One region of the Pseudomonas sp. SDO52101_S400 genome, then DNA from elsewhere that is predicted to be linked to it. Evidence: predicted binding sites of a transcription regulator. Region 1 holds the regulator's gene; the other holds the start of a gene.
The links. The regulator FliA, encoded in region 1, starts transcription of late flagellar genes. The targets are predictions, from matches to a motif close to CTAAAGTTTNNNNNNNNNNNGCCGNTAA.
Positions count from the first base shown of each region.

Region 2: a site for FliA is predicted at 6,469-6,496, ahead of ACW9HX_RS01125 (methyl-accepting chemotaxis protein). Genes of this name have one in related genera too.

Region 1 is NZ_JBSVWF010000090.1:337-14,473, reverse strand. Features, by position in the region: gene ACW9HX_RS27565 (CheW domain-containing protein) at 1-108, opposite strand, end outside; gene ACW9HX_RS27560 (ParA family protein) at 111-899, opposite strand; gene motD (flagellar motor protein MotD) at 943-1,833, opposite strand; gene ACW9HX_RS27550 (flagellar motor protein) at 1,846-2,586, opposite strand; gene ACW9HX_RS27545 (protein-glutamate methylesterase/protein-glutamine glutaminase) at 2,586-3,722, opposite strand; gene ACW9HX_RS27540 (chemotaxis protein CheA) at 3,772-6,057, opposite strand; gene ACW9HX_RS27535 (protein phosphatase CheZ) at 6,097-6,885, opposite strand; gene ACW9HX_RS27530 (chemotaxis response regulator CheY) at 6,903-7,274, opposite strand; gene fliA (RNA polymerase sigma factor FliA) at 7,442-8,182, opposite strand; gene fleN (flagellar synthesis regulator FleN) at 8,179-9,009, opposite strand; gene flhF (flagellar biosynthesis protein FlhF) at 9,123-10,463, opposite strand; gene flhA (flagellar biosynthesis protein FlhA) at 10,475-12,604, opposite strand; gene ACW9HX_RS27505 (hypothetical protein) at 12,799-13,467, opposite strand; gene ACW9HX_RS27500 (DUF6124 family protein) at 14,040-14,137, shown strand, end outside.
Region 2 is NZ_JBSVWF010000002.1:77,480-94,527, reverse strand. Features, by position in the region: gene ACW9HX_RS01160 (hypothetical protein) at 1-315, opposite strand, end outside; gene ACW9HX_RS01155 (C39 family peptidase) at 360-1,040, opposite strand; gene ACW9HX_RS01150 (heme utilization protein) at 1,104-2,102, opposite strand; gene ACW9HX_RS01145 (adhesin) at 2,174-2,743, opposite strand; gene ACW9HX_RS01140 (hypothetical protein) at 2,745-3,194, opposite strand; gene ACW9HX_RS01135 (AAA family ATPase) at 3,540-4,064, opposite strand; gene pnuC (nicotinamide riboside transporter PnuC) at 4,061-4,624, opposite strand; gene ACW9HX_RS01125 (methyl-accepting chemotaxis protein) at 4,707-6,341, opposite strand; gene ACW9HX_RS01120 (undecaprenyl-diphosphate phosphatase) at 6,646-7,476, shown strand; gene ACW9HX_RS01115 (DUF1294 domain-containing protein) at 7,473-7,901, shown strand; gene ACW9HX_RS01110 (MmcQ/YjbR family DNA-binding protein) at 7,898-8,260, opposite strand; gene ACW9HX_RS01105 (LysR substrate-binding domain-containing protein) at 8,257-9,165, opposite strand; gene ACW9HX_RS01100 (FMN-dependent NADH-azoreductase) at 9,295-9,906, shown strand; gene ACW9HX_RS01095 (alpha/beta hydrolase family protein) at 10,142-11,179, shown strand; gene ACW9HX_RS01090 (MFS transporter) at 11,183-12,370, opposite strand; gene ACW9HX_RS01085 (ABC-F family ATPase) at 12,509-14,095, opposite strand; gene lpxO (lipid A hydroxylase LpxO) at 14,486-15,385, shown strand; gene ku (non-homologous end joining protein Ku) at 15,440-16,300, opposite strand; gene ACW9HX_RS01070 (hypothetical protein) at 16,492-16,812, shown strand; gene ACW9HX_RS01065 (PQQ-dependent sugar dehydrogenase) at 16,863-17,048, shown strand, end outside.

The DNA of each region.
Region 1 (14,137 bases):
CGCCTCGATTTCCTGCGGGATCTCTTCCGTCACATCCTCCAGCAAGCTGTCCAGATAGGACTGCAAAGCCAGTTGCGGACGCGAAGTCAGTTTGATCGGCCGATTCATGCTCAGGCCACCTGCGGAACGAGTTGTTGCGCCAGCAGATGCTTGAGCAACGCGCGGTAGGCCAGCACGCCACGGCTCTTGCCGTCGAACTGCGAAGGCGTGACACCGGCACGGCTGGCGTCGCGCAGACGAGTATCGACCGGGATATAACCCTGCCAGATCTCGTCGGGGAATTTGTCGCGCAGCACGCGCAAGGTGCCCATCGACGCCTGGGTGCGGCGGTCGAACAGAGTCGGCACGATGCTGAACGGCAGCGCCTGTTTGCGCGAGCGGTTGATCATCGCCAGGGTGTTGACCATGCGCTCCAGGCCTTTGACGGCCAGGTGCTCGGTCTGTACCGGGATCACCAATTGCTGGCTTGCGGCCAAAGCGTTGACCATCAACACGCCGAGCAACGGCGGGCTGTCGATGATCGCGTAATCGAAGTCCTGCCACAGTTGCGCCAGACTCTTGGCGATCACCAGGCCCAGGCCACTCTGCCCCGGCGACTGACGCTCGAGGGTGGCCAGCGCGGTGCTGGACGGCAGAAGGGAAATGCGTTCATCACTGGTCGACAGCAACAACTGGCCCGGCAGGCCTTGCGGCACACCGCCCTTGTGCAGGAACAGGTCGTAGTTGCTGTGCTCCAGGCTGTCGGGGTCATAGCCGAAATAGCTGGTCATCGAGCCGTGCGGGTCGAGATCGACCACGACCACGCGTTTGCCCGCCTCTGCCAGCAAACCGGCTAAAGCGATGGAAGAAGTGGTTTTACCAACACCACCCTTTTGATTGGCGACTGCCCAGACTCTCATTCGGATCGTTCCTCCCGGCCGAGATGCTCGGCCGAGACATGGCTCAGCGTATTAATGCGGGCGACGGAGAATTGACGGCACTCTCGCGTCCCGGCGTCTTGACCGGGGTCGGTGCAGTTTGTGTGCCAGCACGCTTCAATGCGGCATCCGGTTGCGCATGGGCGGTTCCGGTGCCGGTGAGGCTGCGACGTACATCGAGATTGCGCGACACCACCAGCACCACACGACGGTTCTTCGCCCGGCCTTCAGCGGTGGCGTTGTTGGCCACCGGCTGGAATTCGCCGTAGCCCACCGAGGCCAGACGGCCAGGGTTGACGCCCTGCATCGCCAGCATGCGCACGATGCTCGCCGAACGCGCCGAGGACAGTTCCCAGTTGGTCGGATACTGCGCCGTACGGATCGGTTGATCGTCAGTGAAGCCTTCGACGTGGATCGGGTTGTCGAACGGTTTGAGGATCGCTGCAACCTTGTCGATGATGTTGAACGCGATGTCGCTCGGCATCGCATCACCGCTGCCGAACAACAGGCTGGAGTTGAGTTCGATCTCGACCCACAGTTCGTTGCCGCGCACGGTCATCTGGTTCGAAGCGATCAGGTCGCCGAACGCGGCGCTGATATCGTCGGCGATGCTTTTCAGCGGATCGCTGGCCCCGGCGATGCCGGCATCGACCTGTTCGGCGTCCTTGACCAGCGGCTTGGCCGGAGTCACGGTCTTCGGCCGTTCTTCGCCGATCGGGATCGGCTTGAGCGAGCGGTCGGAGTCGGTGAAGACTCCGATCAGCGCTTCGGAGATGACCTTGTACTTGCCTTCGTTGATCGACGAGATGGAGTACATCACCACGAAAAAAGCGAACAGCAAGGTGATGAAGTCGGCATAGGAAACCAGCCAGCGTTCATGGTTTACATGCTCTTCATGTTGGCGACGACGTGCCATGAGGTTAGTCCCTTAATCCATGAAGCCCTGAAGCTTCAACTCGATGGAGCGTGGGTTTTCACCTTCGGCGATCGACAAAATGCCTTCCAACAACATTTCGCGATAACGCGACTGCCGCAACGCGATTGACTTCAATTTGGCTGCCACCGGCAGCAGGATCAGGTTGGCACTGGCCACACCGTAGATGGTGGCGACAAACGCCACGGCGATGCCGCTGCCCAGTTGCGTCGGATCGGCCAGGTTGCCCATCACGTGGATAAGGCCCATCACCGCACCGATGATACCGATGGTCGGCGCGTAGCCGCCCATGCTTTCAAAGACCTTGGCGGCCTCGATGTCGCGGGCTTCCTGGGTGTAGAAATCCACTTCGAGGATGCTGCGAATCGCTTCCGGCTCGGCGCCGTCGACCAGCAGTTGCAAGCCTTTGCGCGAGTAGGCATCAGGCTCGGCATCCGCAACGCCTTCCAGACCCAGCAGGCCTTCCTTGCGTGCGGTGAGGCTCCAGTTGACCACGCGGTCGATGCCGCCGGCCAGATCCACACGCGGCGGGAAGAAAATCCAGGCCAGAATCTGCATGGCGCGCTTGAACGCGCTCATCGGTGATTGCAGCAGCGCGGCACCGATGGTGCCACCCAGCACGATCAGCGCCGCCGGACCATTGGCCAGCGCGCCGAGGTGGCCGCCTTCAAGGTAGTTGCCGCCGATGATGGCGACAAACGCCATGATGATCCCGATAAGGCTTAGAACATCCATCAGATACACGCCTCGACGATGTGCTTGCCGATATCGTCCAGGCCGTACACCGCATCTGCGAGGTCGGCTTTGACGATCGCCATCGGCATGCCGTAGATCACGCAGCTGGCTTCATCCTGAGCCCAGACCGTGCTGCCGCCCTGCTTGAGCAGGCGTGCGCCTTCGCGGCCGTCGGCGCCCATGCCGGTCAGTACAACCGCCAGAACTTTGTCACTGTAGGATTTCGCCGCGGAACCAAAGGTGATATCCACGCAAGGCTTGTAGTTCAGACGCTCGTCGCCCGGCAGGATTTTCACCGCGCCACGGCCGTCGATCATCATCTGCTTGCCACCCGGTGCCAGCAGGGCCAGGCCCGGACGCAGGATGTCGCCATCCTCGGCTTCCTTGACGCTGATACGGCACAGCTTGTCCAGACGCTCGGCGAACGCCTTGGTGAAGGCTGCCGGCATGTGCTGGATCAGCACGATCGGCGCCGGGAAGTTGGCCGGCAACTGGGTCAGAACCCGTTGCAGGGCAACCGGGCCGCCGGTCGACGTGCCGATAGCCACCAGCTTGTAGGCTTTGCGTTTCGGCGCTGCCGACGAAGCACTGGCAGCCGGAGCGCGAGCCGGTGCAGGCGCGGGTGCCGGACGAGCCGGAGCACTGTGGCTGCCAAAGCTCGACGGCGCCGGTGCCGGAGTCGGAGTCGGCGCAGGCGCAGCGGCAGGCGCCGGCGCACTGTAGGCACTGAAACGACGGTTACTGCGCGAGATACTGTGAACCTTCTCGCACAGCAGTTGCTTGACCTTCTCCGGATTGCGGGAGATGTCTTCGAAATTCTTCGGCAGGAAATCCACCGCGCCGGCATCCAGCGCATCCAGGGTTACCCGGGCGCCTTCATGGGTCAGCGAGGAGAACATCAACACCGGGGTCGGGCAGCGCTGCATGATGTGCCGCACTGCCGTGATGCCATCCATCATCGGCATCTCGTAGTCCATGGTGATCACGTCCGGCTTGAGGGCCAGGGCCTGATCGATCGCCTCTTTACCGTTGGTTGCCGTACCGACAACCTGGATGCTCGGATCCGCTGAAAGAATTTCCGAGACGCGGCGGCGGAAAAAACCCGAATCGTCCACCACCAGGACTTTGACTGCCATAAACACTCCATTAGGTGCAGCGGGACGTTGTCGCCCCGCTGCCCCGGATTCAAATACGCCGTGCGGCGTAACGCTTGAGCATGCTTGGAACATCGAGAATCAGCGCAATGCGGCCGTCACCGGTAATGGTGGCGCCGGACATGCCCGGGGTTCCCTGCAGCATTTTGCCCAATGGCTTGATGACCACTTCTTCCTGGCCGACCAGTTGATCGACGACGAAGCCGATCCGCTGGGTGCCCACCGAGAGGATCACCACATGGCCTTCGCGCTGCTCTTCGTGAGCCGCGGAGCTGACCAGCCAGCGCTTGAGGTAGAACAATGGCAGCGCCTTGTCCCGCACGATCACCACTTCCTGGCCATCCACCACGTTGGTGGTCGACAGGTCGAGGTGGAAGATTTCGTTGACGTTCACCAGCGGGAACGCGAACGCCTGGTTGCCGAGCATCACCATCAGGGTCGGCATGATCGCCAGCGTCAGTGGTACCTTGATGACGATCTTCGAGCCCTGGCCCTTGGTCGAGTAGATGTTGATCGAACCGTTGAGCTGGGAAATCTTGGTCTTCACCACGTCCATGCCCACACCGCGGCCGGACACGTCGGAGATCTCGGTCTTGGTCGAGAAACCCGGGGCGAAAATCAGGTTGTAGCATTCGGTATCGCTCAGGCGATCGGCGGCATCCTTGTCCATCACACCGCGTTTCACGGCGATGGCACGCAGGACGTTCGGGTCCATGCCTTTGCCGTCGTCGGAGATCGACAGCAGGATGTGGTCGCCTTCCTGCTCGGCAGCCAGAATCACCTTGCCGCCACGTGCCTTGCCCGAAGCTTCGCGTTCTTCCGGCGACTCGATGCCGTGGTCGACCGCGTTGCGCACCAAGTGGACCAGCGGGTCGGCCAGTGCCTCGACGAGGTTCTTGTCGAGGTCGGTCTCTTCGCCCACCAGTTCCAGGTTGATCTCTTTCTTGAGCTGACGCGCCAGGTCGCGAACCAGACGCGGGAAGCGGCCGAAGACTTTCTTGATCGGCTGCATCCGGGTCTTCATGACGGCGGTCTGCAAGTCGGCGGTGACCACGTCGAGGTTCGACACGGCCTTCTGCATCGACTCGTCGCCGCTGTTCAGGCCCAGACGCACCAGACGGTTACGCACCAGTACCAGCTCGCCGACCATGTTCATGATTTCGTCGAGACGCGCGGTGTCCACACGAACGGTGGTTTCGGCTTCGCTTGCCGGTTTTTCCGGTGGCGGCGTCGCCGGTGCACGGGCCGGAGCCGGTGCAGCAGCGGCTGGCTTGGCCGGTTCGGCCTTAGGCTCAGGCGCTTTTGCAGCAGGTTTTGCCGCAGCGGCCGGGGCCTTGGCGGCAGGCGCAGCAACAGCAGAAGCATTGCTGGCAGTCACGACGGCACCGGTGGCGACGTCAGTGAACTTGCCTTTGCCATGCAGATCGTCAAGCAGCGATTCGAACTCGTGGTCGCTGATCAAATCGCTACCGGCCGCAGCCGCTGCCGGGGCAGCATTCGCAGGGACGGAAGCAATCGCCGACTCCAGCGCATCGACGGCAAAGTTGCCCTTGCCGTGCAACTGATCGAGCAAGGCTTCGAATTCGTCGTCGGTGATGTCCGAACTGTCGCCCGCCGCCGGAGCGGCAGGAGCAGCAGGAGCAGCAGGAGCCGCGGCAGCCGGTGCCACGGCGTCGGCCGCGAACTGGCCCTTGCCGTGCAACTGGTCGAGCAGCGACTCGAACTCGGCGTCGGTAATTTCATCACTGGCTGCTTCATCGGAAGCAGGCGCAGCGGCAGCCGCCGGGGCTTCGGCTTCAGCCTTGACGGCGTTCAGCGAGTCCAGCAGCTGTTCAAATTCGTTATCGGTGATATCGCCCGAATCGCCTTCGACGACCAGTTCTTCGATCATCTCGGCAACAGGGGAAGCCGGGGCTTCATCCGCCGATTGCGGCTCAGCCAGGCGCGCCAGGGCGGCCAGCAGTTCCGGGGTGGCGGCGGTGATCGGGCTACGATCGCGGACTTCGCTGAACATGCTGTTCACCGCGTCCAGCGCTTCAAGCACCACGTCCATCAGTTCTGCATCTACGCGACGCTCACCCTTGCGCAAGATGTCGAACACGTTTTCGGCGATGTGACAGCACTCCACCAGCTCATTGAGCTGAAGGAAGCCGGCGCCCCCTTTTACAGTGTGGAAACCGCGAAAAATTGCGTTGAGCAGATCTGCGTCATCCGGGCGGCTTTCCAGCTCGACCAGTTGTTCGGACAGTTGCTCAAGAATCTCGCCGGCCTCAACCAGGAAATCCTGAAGGATCTCTTCATCGGCGCCGAAGCTCATTAATGGGGTGCTCCTACAGGTCTAAAAACCCAAAAAAACTCAAAATCCAAGGCTGGATAGCAAATCGTCCACATCGTCCTGACCGGACACAACGTCTTCTCGTTTATCGGCATGAATCTGCGGACCTTCACCCTGCGAGAGATGTTTTTGTGGATCTTTTTCAGCGAGCATTGCTGCACGGTCATGTTCGATGCCCGCAAAGCGGTCAACCTGACTGGCCATGAGCACGAGCTTGAGCAGGTTGCTTTCGACTTCGGTGACCAATTGGGTCACGCGCTTGATCACCTGGCCGGTGAGGTCCTGGTAATCCTGGGCGAGCAGAATGTCGTTCAGATTGCTCGACACCGCGCGGTTGTCCGCGCTGCTGCGTGCCAGAAAACCGTCTACCCGACGCGCCAGTTCGCGGAACTCTTCAGCCCCGACTTCACGGCGCATGAAGCGTCCCCAGTCGGCACTCAAGGCCTGGGCTTCGTCAGCCAGACCATTGACCACCGGCGTGGCGCTTTCCACCAGGTCCATGGTGCGGTTGGCCGCCGCTTCAGTCAGCTTGACCACATAGCCCAGACGCTCGGTCGCATCAGTGATCTGCGACACTTCCTCGGCCTGCGGCATATGCGGGTCGATCTGGAAGTTGACGATTGCACTGTGCAGTTCGCGCGTGAGCTTGCCCACTTCCTGGTACAGGCCACGGTCACGGGTCTGATTGAGCTCATGGATCAGTTGCACAGCGTCGCCGAACCTGCCTTTTTCAAGGCTTTCGACCAGTTCGACCGCGTGTTTTTTCAGAGTCGACTCGAAGTCGCCCTGTGAAGATTCGTTATGCTCCATAGCTCCCCCGCGCGTCATCAGCCGATGCGTTCGAAAATCTTCTCGATTTTTTCTTTCAGCGCCTGAGCCGTGAAAGGTTTGACCACGTAGCCGTTAACGCCGGCCTGGGCCGCTTCGATGATCTGCTCGCGCTTGGCTTCAGCGGTCACCATCAGCACTGGCAAGTGCTTGAGTTTTTCATCGGCGCGCACGTGACGCAGCAGGTCGATACCGGTCATGCCAGGCATGTTCCAGTCGGTCACCAGAAAGTCGATGCTGCCGCTGTTGAGCACCGGAATGGCGGTGGTGCCATCGTCAGCTTCAACGGTGTTGGTGAACCCAAGGTCACGCAACAGGTTCTTGATGATCCGCCGCATCGTTGAGAAGTCATCAACGATGAGGATTTTCATGTCTTTGTTCAATTCGACCTCCAAGCAGTCTTAAACGCGCCCAGCACCTGGACGCGCCATTTCAATCAATCCGGCGTAGCACTCGATGACTGTCTGGAGCACAACAGAGCAAGACCGGTGCCGTTCACCACCGCACCAGCCTCGTTCGCAGCGTCCCCACACTGCCTTCAGCGCGCTCGCCACTCCCCCAAACGCCCCCGCAAGCGGGCCGCGCACTGGCTGTGTAACTGGCTGACCCGCGATTCACTGACGCCAAGGACTTCACCGATTTCCTTGAGGTTCAGCTCTTCGTCGTAGTACAGCGCCAACACCAGTCGCTCACGCTCCGGCAAATTGGCAATCGCGTCCGCCAACGCAGCCTGGAAGCGCTCATCTTCCAGATCGCGCGACGGCTCAAGATGAGCACTGGCGCCATCCTCGTGCAGCCCTTCGTGTTCGCCGTCCTGCAGCAGGTCGTCGAAACTGAACAGTCGGCTGCCCAGGGTGTCGTTCAAAATCCCGTAGTAATCGTCGAGACTCAATTGGAGTTCGGCCGCAACCTCGTGATCTTTAGCGTCACGGCCGGTTTTAGCTTCAATCGAGCGAATCGCGTCGCTGACCATACGGGTGTTGCGGTGAACCGAGCGCGGTGCCCAGTCCCCCTTGCGTACTTCATCGAGCATGGCGCCGCGGATCCGGATGCCCGCGTACGTTTCGAAACTGGCGCCTTTGCTGGCGTCGTATTTGGTCGAGACTTCCAACAGGCCGATCATCCCGGCCTGAATCAGATCTTCGACCTGCACACTGGCCGGCAATCGCGCCAGCAAGTGATAGGCGATGCGTTTGACCAGTGGCGCGTAACGCTCGATCAGCTCGTACTGCGCGTCACGTGCCGACTTCTTGTAGAAATTCATACCGCTGGCGGTCATAGCACAGGTCCTGCCGTTTGCTGCACGAGGCGCTCGACGAAAAATTCGAGGTGACCACGCGGGTTGGCGGGCAGCGGCCAGGTGTCGACCTTCTGCGCGATCGCCTTGAACGCCAGCGCGCACTTGGAACGCGGGAAGGCTTCATAGACCGCACGCTGCTTCTGCACCGCCTTGCGCACGCTTTCGTCGTAGGGCACCGCACCGACGTATTGTAGGGCGACGTCGAGGAAGCGATCCGTGACCTTGGTCAACTTGGCGAACAGATTGCGACCTTCCTGCGGGCTCTGGGCCATGTTGGCCAGGACGCGGAAGCGGTTCATGCCGTAATCGCGGTTGAGCAGTTTGATCAGCGCGTAGGCGTCGGTGATCGAGGTCGGCTCGTCGCAGACCACCAGCAACACTTCTTGCGCAGCGCGAACGAAACTGACTACCGAGTCACCAATACCCGCAGCGGTGTCGATCACCAGCACATCGAGATTGTCGCCGATGTCGCTGAATGCCTGAATCAGACCGGCATGCTGGGCCGGGCTCAGGTGAACCATGCTCTGGGTGCCGGAAGCGGCCGGCACGATGCGGATCCCGCCGGGACCTTGCAACAGCACGTCGCGCAGTTCGCAGCGGCCCTCGATCACATCGGCCAGGGTGCGTTTGGGAGTGAGGCCCAGCAGAACGTCGACGTTCGCCAGACCCAGGTCGGCGTCCAGCAGCATGACCCGACGGCCAAGCTCTGCCAGCGCCAGGGACAAGTTCACTGACACGTTAGTCTTGCCGACGCCACCTTTGCCGCCGGTCACCGCGATCACCTGTACGGGATGCATGCTGCCCATGTTATTTCTTTACCTTGTCTTGCATAGACGGAGGCCACATTACTGGCTGCGCGTTCACAACCGGAACAATGCATGGCAGACCATCGATGTAGGTACAAAAACTGTTCATTACCTCAGCCAACCTGCTTGGTCGGACTGTGGTAGATATCAGCGAACATGTCAGCCATGGCTTCTTCGCTGGGTTCTTCCTGCATTTGCACGCTGACGGCGCGGCTGACCAACTGATGACGGCGCGGCAGATGCAGATCATCCGGAATCCGAGGGCCGTCGGTCAGGTAGGCGACCGGCAGTTCATGACTGATTGCCAGGCTCAGCACTTCGCCGAGGCTGGCCGTCTCATCCAGTTTAGTCAGGATGCACCCGGCGAGCCCGCAACGCTTGTAACTGTGATAAGCGGCGGTTAGAACCTGTTTCTGGCTGGTGGTTGCGAGCACCAGATAATTTTTTGACCGAATGCCACGACTGGCCAGACTTTCCAGCTGCATACGCAGTGCCGGATCGCTGGCCTGCAGGCCGGCGGTATCGATCAGCACCACGCGCTTGCGCAGCAGTGGATCCAGCGCCTGCACCAGGGACTGGCCCGGGTCGACGTGGGTTACCGACACATTGAGGATCCGGCCCAGGGTTTTCAACTGTTCCTGAGCACCGATGCGGAAGCTGTCCATGCTCACCAGCGCAATGTTCTGCGCGCCGTACTTGAGCACGTAACGGGCCGCGAGCTTGGCCAAAGTGGTGGTCTTGCCCATGCCGGCCGGGCCGACCATGGCAATGATCCCGCCCTCTTCCAGCGGCTCGACTTCCGGCGTGGCGATCATCCGTGCCAGGTGCGCGAGCAACATGCGCCAGGCCTGACGAGGTTCTTCGATATCGCTGGTCAGCGCCAGCAGGTCGCGGGACAACGGGCCGGACAAGCCGATGCGTTGCAGACGACGATACAGATTGGCCTGGGCCGGACGGCTGCCTTGCAGCTGATTCCAGGCCAGAGTGCCGAGCTGCACTTCCATCAGCTCGCGCAGGCTGTTGAGTTCGAAACGCATCGAATCCAGCGCACGCGGATCGACGCCGGCGGACACCGGAGCAGGCGCAGGTGCCGGACGGGCCGGCGCGGCGTAGGTCGGCTCGGTCAGAGGCTCGGCAGCCGTCAGCGGCAGGCCGGCGGTCAATGGCAGACCGGAGAACAACTGGCGATTGGTGCTGCCGTCGGCTTCGCCGCGCATGCTCAGTTCGGCCTGGGCGGTGACGATGCGCGACTGGGTCTTGCGCAACTCGTCTTCGAGTTCCATGTTCGGAACCCGCGGCGCCAGCGCCGAGAGTTTGTAATCCAGCGCCGCCGTCAGCTCGACGCCGCCGGCAATGCGGCGGTTGCCAATGATGGCGGCATCAGCGCCCAGCTCATCACGAACCAGCTTCATGGCCTGACGCATATCGGCGGCGAAAAAACGCTTAACTTGCATAAACCACTACCTCAGCCGTTGGGCCCTACTGTCGCAACGATGGTCACTTGCTTGTTGTCCGGAATTTCCTGGTAGGCCAGCACATGCAGTCCAGGGACTGCCAGGCGGCCAAAGCGCGAGAGCATCGCGCGAACCGGGCCTGCTACCAACAGGATCACCGGCTGACCTTGCATTTCCTGACGCTGCGCCGCTTCGATGAGCGAACGCTGCAGCTTCTCGGCCATGCTTGGTTCCAGCAGAACGCCCTCTTCCGAGCCTTGTCCTGCCTTCTGCAGACTATTGAGCAATATTTGTTCCAACCTTGGCTCCAGAGTGATAACTGGCAGCTCGGACTCAGTCCCTACAATGCTTTGGACGATTGCACGGGATACGCCAACGCGCACGGCAGCCACCAGCGCGGCGGTATCTTGACTCTTGGCGGCGTTGTTGGCGATGGCTTCGGCAATGCTGCGGATGTCGCGCACCGGCACGTGTTCGGCCAGCAACGCTTGCAGCACCTTGAGCAGTTGCGACAGCGACACCACACCCGGAACCAGCTCTTCGGCCAGTTTTGGCGAGCTCTTGGCCAGCAATTGCATGAGTTGCTGCACTTCTTCGTGCCCGATCAGCTCACTGGAGTGCTTGTACAGAATCTGGTTCAAGTGCGTGGCGACCACGGTACTGGCGTCCACCACGGTGTAACCGAGCGATTGCGCCTGGGCGCGCTGACTGACTTCGATCCACACCGCCTCCAGGCCGAAAGCCGGATCTTTGGCGGTAATCCCGTTGAGCGTGCCGTAGACCTGCCCCGGGTTGATCGCCAGCTCACGATCCGGGTAGATCTCGGCTTCGGCCAGGATCACGCCCATCAGGGTCAGGCGATAGGCGCTCGGCGCCAGGTCGAGGTTGTCGCGGATGTGCACGGTCGGCATCAGGAAGCCCAGATCCTGCGAGAGCTTCTTGCGCACGCCCTTGATCCGCGCCAGCAACTGACCGCCCTGGTTGCGGTCCACCAGTGGAATCAGGCGATAACCGACTTCCAGGCCGATCATGTCGATTGGCGTGACGTCGTCCCAGCCCAGCTCCTTGGTTTCCATGGCGCGAGCCGGCGACGGCAGCAGTTCCTGCTGACGTTTGACCTCTTGCAGCGCCTGCACCTTGGCGACGTTCTGCTTCTTCCAGAACAGGTAGGCACCACCGGCAGCCAGTGCCGCCATGCTGAGGAAGGAGAAGTGCGGCATGCCCGGCACCAGGCCCATGACCGCCATCAGGCCGGCAGCCACCGCCAGTGCTTTGGGCGAGGCGAACATCTGGCGATTGATCTGCTTGCCCATGTCTTCCGAACCGGAAGCACGGGTCACCATGATTGCCGCTGCTGTAGATAACAACAGTGATGGCAATTGCGCCACTAAACCGTCACCGATGGTCAGCAAGGCATAAACCTTGCCGGCATCAGCGAAACTCATGTTGTGCTGGAAGATACCGACGGCCATGCCGCCGATCAGGTTGATGAACAGAATCAGCAGGCCGGCGATGGCGTCACCACGAACGAACTTGCTGGCACCGTCCATCGAACCGTAAAACTCAGCCTCTTGGGCGACTTCGGAACGACGGGCCTTGGCCTGGGTCTGGTCAATCAGACCGGCGTTGAGGTCGGCGTCGATTGCCATTTGCTTGCCCGGCATCGCATCGAGGGTGAAACGTGCGCTCACCTCGGAAATCCGCCCGGCACCTTTGGTTACTACGACGAAGTTGATGATCATCAAAATCGCGAAGACCACGATACCGACCACGTAGTTGCCGCCGATCACCACCTCACCGAAGGCCTGAATCACCTTACCGGCAGCGGCGTGGCCATCCTGACCGTGGAGCATCACCACCCGCGTCGACGCCACGTTCAGCGCCAGTCGCAGCAACGTCGCCACCAGCAGAATCGTCGGGAACACCGCGAAATCGAGCGGCCGCAACGCGTACACGCAGACCAGCAGCACGACGATGGAAAGGGCAATGTTGAAGGTGAAGAACACGTCGAGCAGGAACGGCGGTACCGGCAACATCATCATTGCCAGCATGACCAGCAGCAACAGCGGCACACCCAGATTGCCCCGACTGAGATCGGCAATGTTCGAGCGAGCACTGTTGATTAACTGAGAGCGATCCACCGGTTTTCCCCGTTCCTTTAAAGCAAACTTTTGACGCCCAGAGCGGACGCACGGCGGCTACTGCAAGAAGCCTTCCAACTTTTGCGGGGGATTGAAATAGAGGGGCGACGAACCTGAATGGAGGCAAGTGCACCGAGCCCGGCACAAGCCTGCCCCCAATGACAGAGCAATGCGATGGATTGAAAGGTAGCCGGTCAACCGGCAACCAAAACATGGGCCCGCGTAATCGGACCAAAAGACAACGCTGCGTTATCGAGGTAGTGCGTTCCCTTGAACACACTTTTACCACCGACATCGACAACTTCCTCGTCAGTCTGCATGAGCACCACCTTTGTTTCAGGAGCAGTGCCAGAGGACCGGCCATCACCCTCCATCAGATTCAGGGCCCACTCGAAGGACAGGAACGGCAGGTCACGTATCTCGATCGGGGGCGAGCCCGCACTCAGGCGAAAGTACTGTCTCGCTGTCATTTGCAGCTGATTATTGACGACCACGAACGCGGGCTTTTCATACCGACGCTCCACCGGGCCACTCCCGCTCGACCATTGATCCATGTAATAACCGGGATGCGTAAACACGGCAAACAACGATGCGTTATCGCGGATTTTGCCTGCTGCATCAAAGAAATAATTGTAGGCGTAGTGATAGGCCAATCCGCTGAATTCAGGCCGGATCGCGTTGATCGGGATGTCCAGATATTTCGGAATGTACTGATTGGCCGTGACCATGAAGTTGAGAAAATCCAGCCGCAGATTGAACACCACCTCATAGACGATGGCCCGCTGCGCCACATCTCTTTCAAGCTTCCCTGAAACAAACTCCAGCTCCATGCCCGGCAGCTTTCGGTAAATACGCGTCGCCATGATGAATCCCCGACTTCCAATGAAAGAATCGTCAGCCGCCACACTCACGGGACGCGAGTTCATGACAGCAAGAGTGCCGGATTCATAGGGCGCCAGAGGGCGAAACCTGTCTACTGTCAGATCTGACAGGTAATGAGTTTTTTCAGATAAAAGGCACAGTAAAAAAGGGACGAGAAAAAGGGGACGTATCTATTTACCAGCAAAAAGTGCCTTTTAAACACTGGTGTTTAAAAGACACTTCCGGACACGCCTTACAGGCTACGAATCCTTGCGCCGTTGCCTACAGCTACGCCAGAATCCGCCGGCTTGTGCGCCTTGGGGTCGGGTTCTATTGTGGGTCGGTCGCTGACGAATCAGCGATCGGGTTTAGCGACTCGGTTCGAATTAAAGGTGCACCAGCGTTCCAGGCTTCGTTGCGGATCTGTATGTCTGCAATTTCGTCATGGTGGCTGTATGCGGGAGACCCTTGCGGTCTGCCGGGTGCCTTTGACCGGTTCGCTAACCTGCGTACAGCCGCCACCCATCCTGTTTAGCGACTGGATTTGGCGGCTCCACCCCAAAGGAGCTTCACCATGATCAAACCAACACCCAATCCACCCGAAACCGACCCCGCCTCGCCCTACGAATCCCTCGAATCCAGAAAGCTTCACGAAGCCGCCGACCGCGCCCT
Region 2 (17,048 bases), on a different contig from region 1:
CACGATTGAGCCGGTGCCCGTTTCGGGGGTAGTACCGTTGCCCGTTTGCTTGATGGTCGAGACATAGAATTCAGGTTTTACCGTTGCAGCCTGCAATTGCATCGAGGTCGAGGCCCCGATCAGATCACCGCTGGCGTTGCGCCAGGTACTGCTCATGACAATACCGAAGCTGATGATTCGCCCCGGCATTACGTAGCGACCGCGAAGCTGTGACAGCTCCGAATCCTGGATTTCGATGGGTTTGAATCCTGCATTGGCATAGCCTGACGCACTCGCTGCCAGGCAGGCAGCGGCCAGCCAGTATGAGGTTTTCATCTGCTGCTCCCGGGACATCCAGCCCCATTCTTTATAATCGGCGATTAAAAGAAGTCGCTCTGTATGAACCCGAAGTCCATCAACTCAGCATCTTTGACGGGGTTGAAGTTATCCAGCTTGTTCTTGGCGGTCAGCGGTGCCGGAGGACTGCGTAATGCATTGGTCTTGTCGTATCCGGGGCCGACGATGGCAAAGACAATGCCGTTCCAACCTTTGACAAAGTCATCATGTTTGTAGCGCTTATGGCCGAGAACCGGGTCTCCGATGTAAACCCAATCCTTGTCCGCTCGCTGCAGCACGACGAAATGCTTGTAGCCGCGAATTTCCATCAGTACCACCACCGGGATAGTGACCGCGTCGAGTTTTTCCGGTGGGATCTTGTAGCCCCTGGCACGCATGCCGATGCTTTCTATGTAGCGCTTCATGTCCAGCATGGAGAAACCTTGCGTACGGACAAGGTCCTGGTCGGAATTGACCAGCATGCCTTTGATGATGTGCTCTTCATCGACGTCGAGCCAATAGGCCTGGCGCAGTACCGTCGCCAGTGCGGCGGCGCCGCAGCTGAAATCGGTTTTTTGTTCGACGATGTCGGAAAACTTGCGCTCACGAATGCTCTGCACGTTCTTGTAGATGAGCGTGCCACCCGGCAGGGCAGCCACGGGCATCTGGGCGGCCTGGGCCAGGCCAGAGAGGCAGAGCAGAGCGAGGAGGGTCGTCTTACGCATGATCGATACGCCTATGCGGACTGAGGAAAAGCCCCGTTTCCGGGGCTTTCGTTTCGATCGCGATTACATGCAGGCTTTGCAACCTGCGGCGATGGACAGCGAGTTGCTTTGTTGGTTGCCAACGCCGGCTGCGTTGTTGAAGCCACCGTTGCCGGACCAGTTGTTGCCCACGTTGGTCATGTTGGCGTTGTTGGTGACAGGGTTTTTCCAGCCGTCTGGGGTCATCACTTGTTGAGTGGTCACACCAGCCAGGCCGAAGACACCCACGGCAACGAAATCAGATTTCTGATCTTTGCCGCCGTTACCACCGTGGCCACGGTCATTGTTGCCGTAGCCACCACCATAACCACCATGGCCGTGATCATCGTCTTTGGTGGTTGCGGTGCCTGCGGCCACGAATGCGCCGCCTGCGGTGAATGTGCCAGTAAGGGTATCTTTTTTGTAGGTCTGGGTGCCGTTGTTGCCGACTTGCAGACCGGTGGTGCTTTGGTTGGCGGCGGCAGCGGCTTGCGCTACACGACCACCGGACACAGCGATTGCCAGGTTGTTTTTCTGTTGGTTGAAGTTGCCGGCGGCGTTGTTCACGCCGATGTTACCCGAGCCGCTGTTGCCGACGTTGTTCAGGCTGGCGTTGGCAGTGCTGGAGTAGTTGGCAACACCGTTGTTGGTGTTGACTTGAGTTGCGCTGGAGGCAGATACAGCGGAGCCGAAGATGAAGCTTTCATCAGCGGTTGCCAGAGCAGCGGCGTTGTCTTGTTGGTTGCCGTCGCCAGCCACGTTGTTGGCGCCGATATTGCCGTTGGCGCCGTTGAGCGAGCCACTGACGTTGGCGTTGTTTTGAGTGCCCTGGTTCAACACGGTGTTGCCGCTGTTGTTTTGCACATCAAGCACTGCGGCACCGGCGCCTGCGCCGATTTGCAGCAGTTCTTCCAGGGTTGGGCCTTTTGGACCGTGATCATGACCATGACCGTGATTTTCATCACGACCGCCTGCCTGTGCTGCGATTGCCATCACTGCTGCGAGTGCGAAAACCAGTGGTTTGAGAGCCATTGTAGGTTTCATGGTGTTTCTCCGTCGTGCTTATTAGTTGGTTAAGTGTTGGTACTTTCTAATTGCACTGCTTTTTGTTTGGGTCAGTCAGCGACCCGGATGCTCAGGGTGTTAGCCATTCGGTTCCCCACCCCGGCACTCTGGTTCACCTGGATTACCCCGCGACTGCCGGTGAAGGCCTGATCACTTGTCGTGACCTGGCGACTGCCGGGGGTACCAGTTGCTCCTGAGCTCGGTAACAACGCCACGTTCTGTTGCGAAAGGGCGCTATCGTCAACGCTCTGCGGCGCAGCACTGATGCTGATGCGCATGGCGTTGGCCATCTGGTTGTTGGCCCCGGAACCCTGGTTAACGCCCAGTGCACCGTTGCCGTTACTGAATGAGGTACCGCCGATGGTGGAGCTCGCGTTGATCGAGCGGTCGGCGGGGGTATCGAGTTTCTGGTGAATGGTGGTGGTTGCGCTGGCCGACGTGCCGATGGCAATCGACTTCACGTTGGTCTGTTGCTGTTGATCGCCGGCGGCCTGGTTGACGTTGAAGTTGCCGTTGTACTGCACGCCGGAATTCTGAATGTTGGCGCTGTCCACGGCGCTTGGGTCGGCCATGACGCTGGTGCAGCCGAGCAGAGCAAGCAGGAGCAGGGAACGATTCATCTTATTGGCCTCCGGCCATGCGGGTCAGCGGAGCCAGACCGGTGCTGAGGGAGCGGTTGATGGTGTTGGAAATCGTGCCACCGCTACCGCCGCCATGACCGGCTCCCATGCCGGGCAGACCGTTTGGATTGGTCAAGACGTTGGTGCCGGGCAGGCTGGACCCTACGGCCATGTTTCCGCGGATGGATGCGCCACTGGCTACACTTGCAAATTCACCGTCGCTGAGTTCGGTGCTGGTCATGGCCTGGTCGATGCGACCGGAAGGGTTGGCATTCACTGTGGTCGGGTAGGGGTCTTTGCCGGGAGCGCTGCGTCCGATGGGAATGGGTTGGACGTCGCGATTGAGCACGATCACGCCATTGCCTTCGGCCTGAACGTTGAAACTGAGGAATGTGCTGGCTGCTGATCCGATCAGCAGAAGGCAAGTGAAGGCTTTGTTGATGTTTCCCACGGCGGCAATTCCTTCTTCAGTGGGCTGGCCCTAGTCAGCGTTGTGAAGGAGAGAGCGAAAGCTGTGCCGCTTTTTAAATATTCATGGATTTCAATGAGTTGGACGGATGGCGTGCAGCCTTGATACAAAAGCTGTTTCACGATTGAAACAGCCCCCTGTCGATGCAGCTGGCTATAGTCGTTGCAAAGCTCTGGAACAAGGGTTTGCGAGCATGTGTTTCACAGGTGTAACAAGTCGGGTGACAAAGCGATGAATGCCCTTGAGACGGGCACTTTGCACCTATGGAAGTGTTTCAGGATCGGACACTTTAGCCCCGGAACAGGGGAAACCGCCCCGGGAAACGGGTCATCCCTCCAGCAAGGTTCGAACGGCGTCGAAGGCTTGAGTCTGTCGTGCGGCCCAGTCGCCCTGAATGATCCGGACCGGTTGATGATGTTGCTCCAGCCAGGCCTTGGTGGCGTGGTAGAACGCCCGCCGTTGGCTCAGCTCCGGCTGGCAGCGTTGGCCATCGTCGGTCCAGTCGATCTGCTCCGGGGAGAGCAGCAGGTGCAGGTCGTAATGACGGGCCAAAAGCTCTGTTTCCAGCCAGGCCGGGCAGTCGCCGAACAGCGTCTGACTCCACAGCATGTTGCTCAACAGGTGCGTGTCGAGGATCAGCAGAGCCGGTAGTTGCGCTCGCGCCTCGTCTTCCCATTGCAATTGGCCACGAGCAATCTCGGGAATATCGGCGAGGCAGGTGTCCCGTGGATTCTGTTCGATGAACCAGCGCACGTATTCGTCCACGCGCAGGCCGCCGAACTGTTGCTGAAGCCCGGCCGCCAGCCAGCTCTTGCCGCTGGACTCCGGGCCGGTGAGGACCACGACTTTCATGTGCGCAACGCCGGATCGGCGCGCCATTCCCGCCAGCCCAGCACCGCGATCAGGGTAAACAAGGTGTACAACGCAGCGGTGAGGTAAAGCGCCTTATAAAGGAACAGGCCGACGAAGATCACGTCCAGCACGAACCACAATGCCCAGCATTGCAGGCGCTTGTGGGCCATCCAGAACTGCGCGACAAGGCTGAAACCGGTCAGTGCGGCGTCGAGCCAGGGTTGCGCGGCATCGGTCCAGTGCGCCATGGCCGCACCCAGCAGCAGACTGCCGACGGCACCAATGGCCAAGCCTTTGAGAGTCGAAAGGTTGTCGAGCCGGCTGACCTGACGGCCGTCATGCATCGTCCCGGCCCGGGTCCATTGCCACCAGCCGTAGACTTGCAGGGCGGCGTAAACCACCTGCAGCAACATGTCCGAATACAATTTCACCTCGAAGAAGACCCAACTGTAGAGCAGCACCATGACCAGCCCGATCGGCCAGCACCAGGGATTCTGTTTGACCGTCAGCCAGACGGCGATCACACCGAGGGCGGCGGCAAACAGTTCAAGCCCGGACATGCAAGATCCTTGGAGGGAGTAAAAGAGGGGGCGGATTGTACCCAAAAACCTGTGGGAGTGAGCCTCCCACAGGGCAACATCGTCAGACGCGGAACTGGCGCAGCAGTCCGTTCAACTGTTCGCTCAGTTGGCCCAGTCGTACGCTGGCCGCGCTCGATTGTTCAGCCGCCAGCGCCGTGCTGTGTGAAAGGCCCGCCGCCTGGGTGACGTTCTGGTTGATGTCCTCGACCACATGCGCCTGTTGCAGGGTCGCACTGGCGATCGAAGCGTTCAGGCCATTGAGGTTACGCAGCGCCTGGCCGATGGCATTGAGGCTTGCACCGGCCAGTCCGGCTTGCTCGATGGTCAGTTGCGACGCTTTGCTGCTGTCGCCGATAACCTTCACCGCGGCCTCGGAATGGTTCTGCAGACGCTCGATCATCGACTGGATTTCCGCCGTGGATTTCTGCGTGCGTTGTGCCAGCAAACGAACTTCATCGGCCACCACCGCAAAACCACGCCCCTGTTCGCCGGCGCGGGCGGCTTCGATGGCGGCGTTAAGTGCCAGCAGGTTGGTCTGTTCGGCGATCGAGCGGATTACCTCAAGGACGCTGCCGATCTGCGTGCTTTCGGTCGCCAGGGTGCGAATGACCTCAACGGCCTGATCGATGGTGCCGGACAACTTGTCGATCTGTTGCAGGCTGCCGTCGATATTGATCTGGCCCTGTTGCGCCTGAGCCTCGGCATCGCGCATTTCATTAGCGGCATGCTCGGCGTTCTTCGCCACATCCTGCACGCCGTAAGTGACTTCGTTGATGGCGGTCGCCACCAGTTCCATCTGCTGCGACTGCTGCTGGCTGCGCTGCTGAGCCTGGCTCGCGTCGTTGCCCAGTTCAGTCGAGGACTGGCCCAGCGCACTGGCCGACACCTGCAAATCGCCGATTACCCGGCGCAGCTTGGCGGTGAAGGCGTTGAAGTGATGGGCCAGTTGTGTGACTTCGTCCTGGCCGTGGGTGTCGAGGCTGCGGGTCAGGTCGCTTTCGCCGCTGGCGATGTTGGCCATGGCGTTCACGGTTTCCTGCAAGGGGCGGACGATGCTGCGGGCAATCAGGATCACCAGCACGCCCATGATCAGCGCGATGGCCAGGCCTACGACGGAAGCCTTGATCACCTGGCCCTGAAACTCGGCCTGCACATCGTCGACGTATACGCCGGAGCCCAGCACCCAGCCCCATGGCTCGAACAGTTTCACGTAGGAGGTCTTGGCCACCGGCTCGCTGGCGCCGGGTTTCGGCCAACGGTAGTCGACCATGCCGGCGCCCTTGGATTTGGCGATGGCTACCATCTCGTTGAACACCGCAAAACCGTCCGGGTCGCGGATCGCCGAGAGGTTCTGGCCTTCAAGCTTGGGATTGGTCGGGTGCATGACCATCACAGGCGTGAGGTCGTTGATCCAGAAGTAATCGTTCTGATCGTAACGCAGGCCGCGAATGGCGGTCAGTGCCTGCTTCTGGGCGGCGTCGCGGGTCAGGGTTCCGGCCGCTTCCAGGCCTTGGTAATAGGTCAGCAAGCCGCTGGCGGTCTGCACCACATGCTGGGTTTTCTGGGCCTTGGCGTGATACAGGTCATCGTGGATCTGCTTGAGCATCAACAGACCCAAGGTCAGCAGCATGACCACCGCCACAATCAAGATGAGCCACAAGCGTCGGCTGATCGACACACTGCGCAAGCTGTTCATAACGCTGTCACTCCGGTTTCTTTTTCTTGTAATAAATCACCGCCAGCATCCAACCACGTTTCAGTGGCCGGGCATACGCGACCCAAGTCGTAGAACGCGGCAGCGCTATTACGGCTTGTCTGATAGGATTTCGGCCCCGCGCGTGAAAACCTGAACCCAAGTTGTCATTTCACGGAATTTTGACCGTTTTGTGTGGATCCTTTGCGCGCGGAATCGGTACAGCAACAACCCGCTACGCTGAACGCAGTGAACGTAAAAAAATATTATCGGGGCATGCCGCCGTGCATCGCTCTCTGGGGGATTGATGGATCTTTGGACCGCCTTGCAGGCACTGATTCTTGGAGTTGTAGAAGGGCTGACGGAGTTTTTGCCCATTTCCAGTACCGGACACCAGATCATTGTCGCCGACCTGCTCAATTTCGGCGGCGAACGCGCCATGGCGTTCAACATCATCATTCAGCTCGGCGCGATCCTCGCGGTGGTCTGGGAGTTTCGCCGCAAGATTCTCGACGTGGTCATCGGTTTGCCGACCCAGCCGAGTGCGCGACGCTTTACCGCCAATCTGCTGATCGCCTTCTTGCCCGCCGTAGTGCTGGGCGTGATCTTTGCCGATCTGATTCACAAGTACCTGTTCAACCCGATCACCGTGGCGACGGCGCTGGTGGTGGGCGGCGTCATCATGTTGTGGGCCGAGCGCCGGCAGCATGAGGTGCATGCGGAGACGGTGGATGAAATCACCTGGAAAGATGCGCTGAAGGTCGGTTTTGCCCAGTGTCTGGCGATGATTCCGGGCACCTCGCGCTCCGGCTCGACGATCATTGGCGGCCTGTTGTTCGGTCTGTCGCGCAAGACCGCCACCGAGTTTTCGTTTTTCCTGGCGATGCCGACCATGGTCGGTGCAGCAGTCTATTCAGGCTACAAGTACCGTGCTCTGTTCGTGCCAGCGGACTTCCCGGTGTTTGCCATCGGTTTTGTCACCGCATTCGTTTTCGCCATGATCGCGGTGCGCGGCTTGCTGAAGTTCATCGCCAGCCACAGCTACGCGGCATTCGCCTGGTACCGGATCGTTTTCGGTCTTTTGATTCTGGCGACCTGGCAGTTTGGCTGGGTGGACTGGGCGGCGGCCAAGGCATGAGTGATTCCCGTGCACGCCGCCCGGATCGCGGTCACTCCGGGGGCAGCATCCAGCATTTGAAATTGAAGCTGATCGTGTTGCTGATCGTCTGTGCGTTGCCGCTGTTCGGCTCGCTGTCGATGTGGCTGCGCGGGATCTCGCGGGTGCCGTTGGCGGCCTACGGAGTTGTCAGCGTGCTGGCGTTTTTCCTGTACTGGGCCGACAAGCGCAAGGCCCGCGCCGAGGCCTGGCGCACTCCGGAGAACGTCCTGCACGCTGTGGAACTGGCAGGAGGCTGGCCGGGCGCGTTGATCGCCCAGCAAGTCTTCCGTCACAAGACGCGCAAGGTCTCGTTTCAGATTCTGTTCTGGGTGATCGTCGCGCTGCACCAGGTGTTCTGGATCGATCAGCTGTTCCTCGGTTCGAACCTGTTGGCGTTGGGTTAGGGCAGCAGCAAACCCACCTGGGTTTTCTTCGGCAGCTTGCTCACCACCAACTGGTGAGAACGTTGCAGCAACCCTCGCAGTTCCTCGGCGCCCAAGGGGTAGGGCGGGTGCATGATGATCCACTGCGCCCGCGCCAGATACGGCGCCGGGTGAATGCCCGGCCGGTCGCAATGACCGAGAAACAGATCCTTGTCGACCTTGAACGCCAGCGACTCGCCCCGCAGCCCCTGCAAGGCGAACATCTTGTTGCCGGCAATCGAAAACACCCGCACGCCGCCCCACTTGTAGTCTTCTTGAGCACCGGGCAATGCCAGGCAAAATTCCGCGACGTCCGCTTCGCTCATCTTTCCTTGTTTCATAACAGCCGTTCTCCACAGGCATTGAACGATTCAACCAGATGATCGATCCACGCACGCACCGCCGGCATCACCCCGCGCCGGTGCGGATACACCGCCTGCAACCAGCCGCCGGGCAATGACCAATCCGGCAGCAACTGCACCAGCGTGCCGTTGTTCAGCTCCGTTTCGCAATACATCATCGGCAGCAGGGTGAAGCCCTGGCCCGCGAGCACGCAAGCCTTGCGCACGATGAAATCGTCGATGCCCAGCCGGGCCTCCAGCGCCAGATCGCAACTCTTGCCGTGCTGATCGAGCAAGCGCACATGCACCATGCGATCGGCTTCCAGCGCGCCGAGCACAGGCAGGGTTTTCAAGTCCTGCGGATGGTTGATTTCCACGCCCTGTATAAAGGAAGGGCTCGCGACTACCACCATCTGTGCCTGGCGCAGACGGCGGGTCACCAGCATCGGCTCTTCGTCGCCGTGTTCGCGTACGCGCAGGGCCACGTCGATGCCTTCGGTGATCAGATCGACCCGGCGATTGATCAGAGTGACTTCCAGTTGCACCTGAGGATATTTGCCCAGGAAGTTGCTGATCACCACTGGCAGCATTTCATGGGCAAGCCCCGTCGGGCTCGATACCCGCAGGCGTCCACGGGGCTCGCTGGACATGCTGGCCACTGTCTCGTCGGCCATTTCCGCTTCCAGCAGCATCGCCTGACAGTGACGCAAATAGCGTTCGCCAACCGCAGTCAGCTTCAGCTGGCGGGTGGTGCGTTGCAGCAAACGCGCGCCGAGGCGTTCTTCCAGTTCGGCAATCCGCCGTGACAACCGCGACTTGGGAATGCCCAGCAAACGGCCGGCAGCGGCGAATCCGCCGGCCTCGATCACTTTGGCGAAATAGTAGAGATCGTTGAGGTCTTGCATGTGGGAAATCCAACTGTTCTATCAGTGGGACAAACTATCGCATTGTTGCGGTCTAATCAGCTATTGGTTTCGTAGGTAGGATTGTCTCCATTCCGTCGCCACCGGCGATTCTTTCCAGGAGATTCCACAATGAAACTGCTGCACATCGATTCGAGCATTCTGGGCGACAACTCCGCTTCCCGTCAGCTGAGCACCGAAGTCGTCAAAGCCTGGCAAGCCGCCGAGCCAACCGCTGTCGTGACCTACCGCGACCTGGCTGCCGACGCCATCAGCCACTTCTCGTCGACCACTCTGGTAGCCGCCGGCACCACCGCTGAACTGCGCGACGCTGCACAACAGCACGAAGCGGAGCTGAGCGCCACCACCCTGGCCGAGTTCATCGCCGCCGACGCTATTGTGGTTGCCGCACCGATGTACAACTTCACCGTGCCGACCCAGCTCAAGGCCTGGATCGACCGCATCGCCGTTGCCGGCCAGACTTTCCGCTACACCGAAGCCGGCCCTGAAGGCCTGTGCGGTGGCAAGAAAGTGATCATCGTATCGACTTCGGGCGGCATCCACGCCGGTCAGGCGTCGGGCGTTGCTCACGAAGACTACCTGAAACTGGTATTCGGCTTCCTCGGCATCACCGACATCGAAATCGTCCGTGCCGAAGGCCTGGCCTACGGCGAAGAAGTTCGCAACAACGCCATGAGCGCGGCGCACACCCGCATCAGCGAGCAACTGTTCGCGGCTGCGTAAGGCTTTCGTAAAGAACAGCTCTCGTTCAGGCAACACCCAAAAAACTCTGTATTCTGGTTCTACAAGGGCCAGATACGGAGTTTTTTGTTTCCGACTGTTACATAATCTGGCCCGGGTTATGCAGTCTGATGATCAACGTCTGAGTGCAACGCCGCGCCGGATCACCGAACCACGGAGTTTCGGGCGTCGAACACAACGGATCTTTCGATTGAGTAACAACAGGGTGGGGCATCCCATGATGCGTCTTTGTGCAACGTTACTGATTTGCCTGCTCGGCAGCCTGAATTCAGTGCACGCAGCCCCCGGCCAGCACCCGCGCTGGAGCGTCGGTTATCACGAGATGACGTTCCTCGATCCGCTCGACCTGCAACCGATGCGCGCCATCGCGTTCTATCCCTCCACAGACCGTGAACACATGAGCCTGCTCGAAGGCTACTCGGTCGAAGCCGGCGAAGACACCAAGGTCGCTCTCGGTCGCTTTCCGATGCTGATGCTGTCTCACGGCAATACCGGCACGCCACTGGCACTGCACGACCTCGCCACATCGCTGGCCCGCAAGGGTTTCGTGGTGGTGGCGGTAATTCATCCCGGTGACAACTCCAAGGATCACAGTCGCCTCGGCACCTTGAGCAACCTCTATGGGCGCCCGATCCAGATTTCCGAAGCCATCACCGCCACGCTTGGCGACCGGATGCTCGCACCGTTTGTGAACGCCGATCAGGTCGGCGTGATCGGCTATTCGGCGGGGGGCGAGACTGCCTTGATTCTTTCAGGCGCGCAGCCTGACCTTGATCGCCTGCGCCGTTACTGCCAGGAGCGTCCTGACGATCGCGATGCCTGCAATACCCAGGGTGAATTGATCGTCGACCGGGATGACCTGCAGCCGGTGGCCGACCCGCGTGTGCATGCGTTGCTGCTGATGGCGCCGCTGAGCCTCAAGTTTGGTCGTCACACTCTGGCCGACGTGCATGTGCCGGTGCTGCTGTACAGCGGCGATGGCGACAAACTGGTGGCCTTCGACAAGAACGCTGCCGCCCTGGCGCGCAAACTGCCGACTGCGCCGGACTTCAAGTTACTGGCCGGGGCAGGACACTTTGTGTTCATGGCGCCGTGCAATGAAGAGCAGATCCGTGCGATGCCGGCCCTGTGCACCGATGCCGATGGCGTGGACCGTGAAGACATCCACCGCAACCTGATTTCCGAGGCCGGGCGGTTCTTCTCCCATGCGCTGGGCAAGCCTTCCCGGGCGGGGATGCAGACAGCGGATCAGTAAGCGTCAGGTCATCGCTCGACGTTTGAGCCATACCGTCAATGCCAGTCCGGTCACGGACAGCAGCGCTGCGCTCAGGAAAATCCACGAATATCCCAGATTCAACGCCACCGCACCCATCAACGGCCCGGCAATCGCCAGCGCCAGATCGAAAAACACCGCGTAAGCACTCAGGCCAGCACCTCGGCTGGAGTTTGGCACTTGTTTGATTGCTTCAACGCCCAGCGCCGGATACACCAGCGACAGACCAAACCCGGCCAGTCCGGCGCCGATCAGCGCGTAGCCGGTCGAGGGCGCGAGCCACAGCAGCAACAGGCCAACGGTTTCGATGCTCATGCAGGCGATGGCGGATGCAAAACCGCCAAAACGACCGATGGCCGAGATGAACAGCAGCCGCGACAGTATGAAGCACACGCCGAACACCGTCAGGCAATACGCCGCGCCGGTCCAGCCGCGATTGAGGTAATAAAGGGTGATGAAGGTGGTCAGTGTGCCGTAACCAATCGACGCCAGGCTCAGACTGGCACCGAACGGTGCAATCCGTCCGAATACATTCCAGAACGGCAAGCGCTCGCCACGCACCACCGGCACCGAAGGCTTGTTGCGAATCAACAGCAGGGCACCGGCCGCCAATACCGACAACGCAATGCCGAGACTGGTAAAGCCGTAATCAGCCACCATCAGCACGCCCAGCGGGGCGCCGATGGCAATGGCGCCGTAAGAGGCTATGCCGTTCCAGCCAATGGACCGTGCAGTATGTTCCGCACCGACCTGGCCCATGCACCAACTGATGGTGCCGACACCGATCAAGCCCTGTGCGATGCCGAGCAATAAACGTCCGGCGATCAGAATGATCAGGCTCGTCAGCGGGAAGTCCTGCAGCAATGTGGAGACAAACGTCAGCAGGCCGCTGAGCACGATCCCCGACAAGCCGTAAACGATCGCCCGTTTGGTCCCGACGGTATCCGACATGCGCCCGGCCATCGGCCGGCTGAGCAGAGTGGCCAGGTACTGCGAGCCAATGACCAGCCCCGCCACGATTGCGCTGAAGCCCAATTGCTCATGCACATAGCCTGGCAACACCGCAATCGGCAGGCCGATGCAGAGGAAGGCAATAAAGGTATAGAAAACGATGGAGACGATCTGCAGGGTGATCGCCATGGAGCTTTGCGGTGGCAGTTGCTGCACAGACATGAGGGCTCGTTCGCGGGCGGCGGTGGGAGAGTCCGCATCATGGCTTGGCGGTGAAATAAAAGAAAGCAGGCTAACTATCTTTCCCGGATGCAATAAAAAGCCCCGCCATGGGGCGGGGCTTTAGACTCGAGGCCGCTATCAGAACACGACGCCCTGACTGCGCAGGTAGTCGTCGTAAGTGCCGCTGAAGTCGGTCACGCCGTTCGGGCTCAGCTCGATGATGCGCGTGGCCAGGGACGATACGAACTCACGGTCGTGGCTGACGAAAATCAGCGTGCCCGGGTAGTTTTCCAGCGCCAGGTTCAGCGCCTCGATCGATTCCATGTCCAAGTGGTTGGTCGGTTCGTCCATCACCAGTACGTTCGGCTTTTGCAGGATCAGCTTGCCGAACAGCATGCGACCTTGCTCACCACCGGAGATGACCTTCACCGACTTGAGGATCTCGTCGTTGGAGAACAGCATGCGGCCCAGGGTGCCACGAATCACTTGCTCGCCCTGAGTCCACTGACCCATCCAGTCGAACAGGCTGACGTCGTCTTCGAAGTCGTGGGCGTGGTCCTGAGCGTAGTAGCCCAGCTCCGCGCTTTCAGTCCACTTCACGGAACCGGCGTCCGGGGTCAGTTCACCCATCAGGGTGCGCAGCAGGGTTGTCTTGCCGATACCGTTCGGACCGATGATCGCGACGCGCTCGCCGGCTTCAACGGTGAAGCTGAAGTTCTTGAACAGGGTCTTGCCGTCGAAGCCCTTGGACATCTGCTCGATGGTCACGGCCTGGCGGTGCAGCTTCTTGGTCTGTTCAAAACGGATGAACGGGCTCACGCGGCTCGATGGCTTGACCTCGGCCAGCTGGATCTTGTCGATCTGCTTGGCACGGGAAGTGGCCTGCTTGGCTTTCGAGGCGTTGGCCGAGAAGCGGCTGACGAACGTTTGCAGTTCGGCGATCTGCGCTTTCTTCTTGGCGTTGTCCGACAGCAGTTGCTCGCGGGACTGGGTCGCCGCAGTCATGTACTCGTCGTAGTTGCCCGGGAACAGACGCAGCTCACCGTAGTCCAGGTCGGCCATGTGGGTGCAGACGCTGTTCAGGAAGTGACGGTCGTGGGAAATGATGATCATGGTGCTGTTACGCACGGTGAGAATCGATTCCAGCCAGCGAATGGTGTTGATGTCCAGGTGGTTGGTCGGTTCGTCGAGCAACAGCACTTCCGGATCGGAGAACAGGGCCTGAGCCAACAGAACACGCAGCTTCCAGCCCGGCGCCACTTCAGACATCGGACCGAAATGCTGTTCCAGCGGAATACCAAGGCCCAGCAGCAGCTCACCGGCACGGGATTCGGCAGTGTAGCCGTCCATCTCGGCGAACTCGGTTTCCAGCTCGGCCACGGCCATGCCGTCTTCTTCGCTCATTTCCGGCAGCGAATAGATGCGATCGCGCTCGGCCTTGACCTTCCACAGCTCTTCGTGACCCATGATCACGGTGTCGATCACGGTGAATTCTTCGTAGGCGAACTGGTCCTGACGCAATTTACCCAGGCGAATGTTCGGCTCGAGCATGACCTGACCGCCGGACGGCTCGAGATCGCCACCGAGGATTTTCATGAAGGTCGACTTGCCGCAACCGTTGGCGCCAATCAGGCCGTAGCGGTTGCCGCCGTTGAATTTGACCGAAACGTTTTCAAACAGCGGCTTGGCGCCGAACTGCATGGTGATGTTAGCTGTAGAAATCAAAGGTTTTTCCTGCGAAGCAATCTGAGTAGCGAGGGTGCGGCCGGAGCGCATGGCCCGAGTCGAAGTGCGCTGAGGCGGGTTTTCCCGTCATCAACCAAGGGGGGCGCTAAAGTTTGGCGGCGATTGTACTGGTCTGGCTCTTCAAGCGATAGGGCGGTGTCACCCGGAATGCCAATTGGCGCAATCGCGGGACAGTTTTTCACAGATGAAGGTTCACTATTGGTTACAAACTGTGGCTAAAATGCCATCCATTCACCCAATGCCCTTGCCCGGCATGGGCTCAAGGATGTGCCACCGAGACGCTGTTTTGTATTCAGACCACTGCCACAGACCTTTGGCCACAGCCAGAAAGGCGCGCAGTTTGTTCACTTTTGACGTGTGACGATTTCCGTGAAACTCATCATTGCTGCTATTTATGTCATTTCCATTGCATACGTTCACTTGCGTGGTCGTGTGCGCCACAAACTGGGCCGCCAGTTGAGCGATCACTCGACGTTCCTGGCCCCGATCAACTGCTTCCTTTATCTGTTCTCGAAGAATCCGAACAAACCCTACCTCGATCCGAAAGACTTTCCCGATCTGAGCCCGTTGCAGGCCCACTGGGAGGAAATCCGCGAGGAAGGGCAGAAACTGCTGCGTGCCGGCGAGATCAAGCGTTCCAACCAGTACGACGATGTCGGCTTCAACTCCTTCTTCAAAACCGGCTGGAAGCGCTTCTACTTAAAGTGGTACGGCGACAGCCACCCGTCGGCGTTGCAGCTGTGCCCGCGCACCACTGAGCTGGTGCAGAGCATCGGCTCGATCAAGGCCGCGATGTTCGCTGAACTGCCGCCCGGCTCGAAACTGGTGCGCCACCGCGATCCGTATGCCGGCTCCTACCGTTATCACCTGGGGCTGGAAACGCCGAACGACGCCGGTTGCTACATCAACGTCGATGGCGAGAACTATCACTGGCGCGACGGCGAAGCAGTGATGTTCGACGAGACCTACATCCACTACGCGGAAAACACCACCGACAAGAACCGCATCATTCTGTTCTGCGATATCGAGCGTCCGATGAAGTATCGCTGGGCGGCCGCGTTCAATGGCTGGTTCAGCCGGACCGTGATGTCGGCTGCCGGTGCACCGAACGACGCGGGCGACCGCACAGGTGGTATCAACCGCCTGTTTACCAAAATCTACAAGATCCGCCTGCGTGGCAAAGAACTCAAAAAGCGCAATCGCGCGCGCTATTACCTGGAAAAGTGGGCGATCTTCGGCGGCCTGCTGGCGATCTTCATTCTGATCTGATAACTGATCTGATAAATCGGGCGACTGTTGAAAGACAGTCGCCCGATTTTATTTTCACGACGCTTTTTTAGTCTTTTTCGCAGCAGTAGTCTTGCTCGCGGTCCTCTTCGCCGGTTTGGCCGGTGATTTCCCGCCGAGACTGCGCTTGAGCAGTTCTGTCAGATCGATCACATCAGCTGATTTGCGCTCTTCTTCGCCGTCAACGGTCTCAACGTCTTCGATCTTGCCTTCATGGGCCTTCTTGTCTACCAGAGCCATGATCTTGTCTTCAAACTCGTCGCGGTAATCCTCGGGATTCCAGTCGGCGCTCATGTCTTCAACAAGCCGTTTGGCCATGTCCAGTTCGGCTTTCGCCAGTTGAGGCTTGGTCACTTCGCTGCCCAGTTCCAGTTCATCGAGGCTGCGCACCTCTTGCGGCCAGCGCAACTTCACCAGCACGAGCGCCGATTCCAGCGGCATCAACGCCGCCAGATACTGACGCGTGTGCAAAACCACGCGGGCGAGTGCGACTTTTTGCGTCTTGCTCAGGGTTTCGCGCAGCAACGCGTAGACCTTGCCGCCACGCTTGTCCGGGGCCAGGTAATAGGGCGTGTCGATGTTCTGCAGCGGGATCTGCTCGCTGTCGACGAAAGCGAAGATATCGATGGTCTGGGTCGAGACCGGGTGTGCCGAACGGATTTCTTCCTCGCTGAGCACCACATACCGGCCTTTCTCGAACTGCACGCCTTTGACGATATGCTCCTTGGTGACCTCTTTACCCGTGACCTTGTTGACCCTTTTATAGCCGACCGGGTCCATGCTGCGGCTGTCCAGCCAGTCGAAGTCCACGCCCTGGGATGAGGTCGCCGAGACCAGCGCCACGGGGATGTGCACCAGACCGAAACTGATTGCGCCTTTCCAGATTGCCCGAGCCATGGTGACGTTCTCCGAGTGATGTTCGGGTGACCTGTGGCCCGGCGTAAAAGTTTCCGCTGATTGCCGGGAGAGGCGGGAGGCAGGTCAAACCGTGTTACACCTTGTTTATCGATGACGGGTTAACAAATCCGAACCCTCGGCGTAGCGTGGACTCGAAGGCTCTATTCCACGTGCATCGAGAGAGGCCGTCCATGAACCGTATTCTGCCTGGCATCGCATTGCTGGCCCTCAGCGGGCTGGTTCACGCCGATGCCCTGTTGCTGGCGCAAAGTCCGACCGGCAACAGCAACAACCCTTACAACAGCCCGATTCACCGGGCCAATCCAAACAGCATGCAGGGCACGCAGCCAGCCAATCCGGTGATCCGCGGGCCGAGTACGGTGCCCGCGCCTCGCCAGCCCACCCTGGAAAACGGCGGCATCGGCAATGGCCAGCCGCTACGTTCGGTGCCGAGCACGCCGCCGAAATTCATTCCCAACCCACCCGCCCGTGACGGCGAGAGCAACCGTTGAATGGCAGAACCGTTTCTGTCAGCCCTTCAATCGAACAAAAGGAATCGTGCATGTTGCGTAAAACCCTTTTATCCGGCCTGTGTGCCGGTGCAGTGATCTGCGGCCCGGTATCCGCCGCCCCCAAAGAGCTGCAAAGCGAGCAGGGTACCCTTGAAGTCACGACGATCACCCAGGGGCTTGAACATCCATGGGCGCTCGCGTTCCTGCCGGATCGCCAGGGCATGCTGGTGACCGAG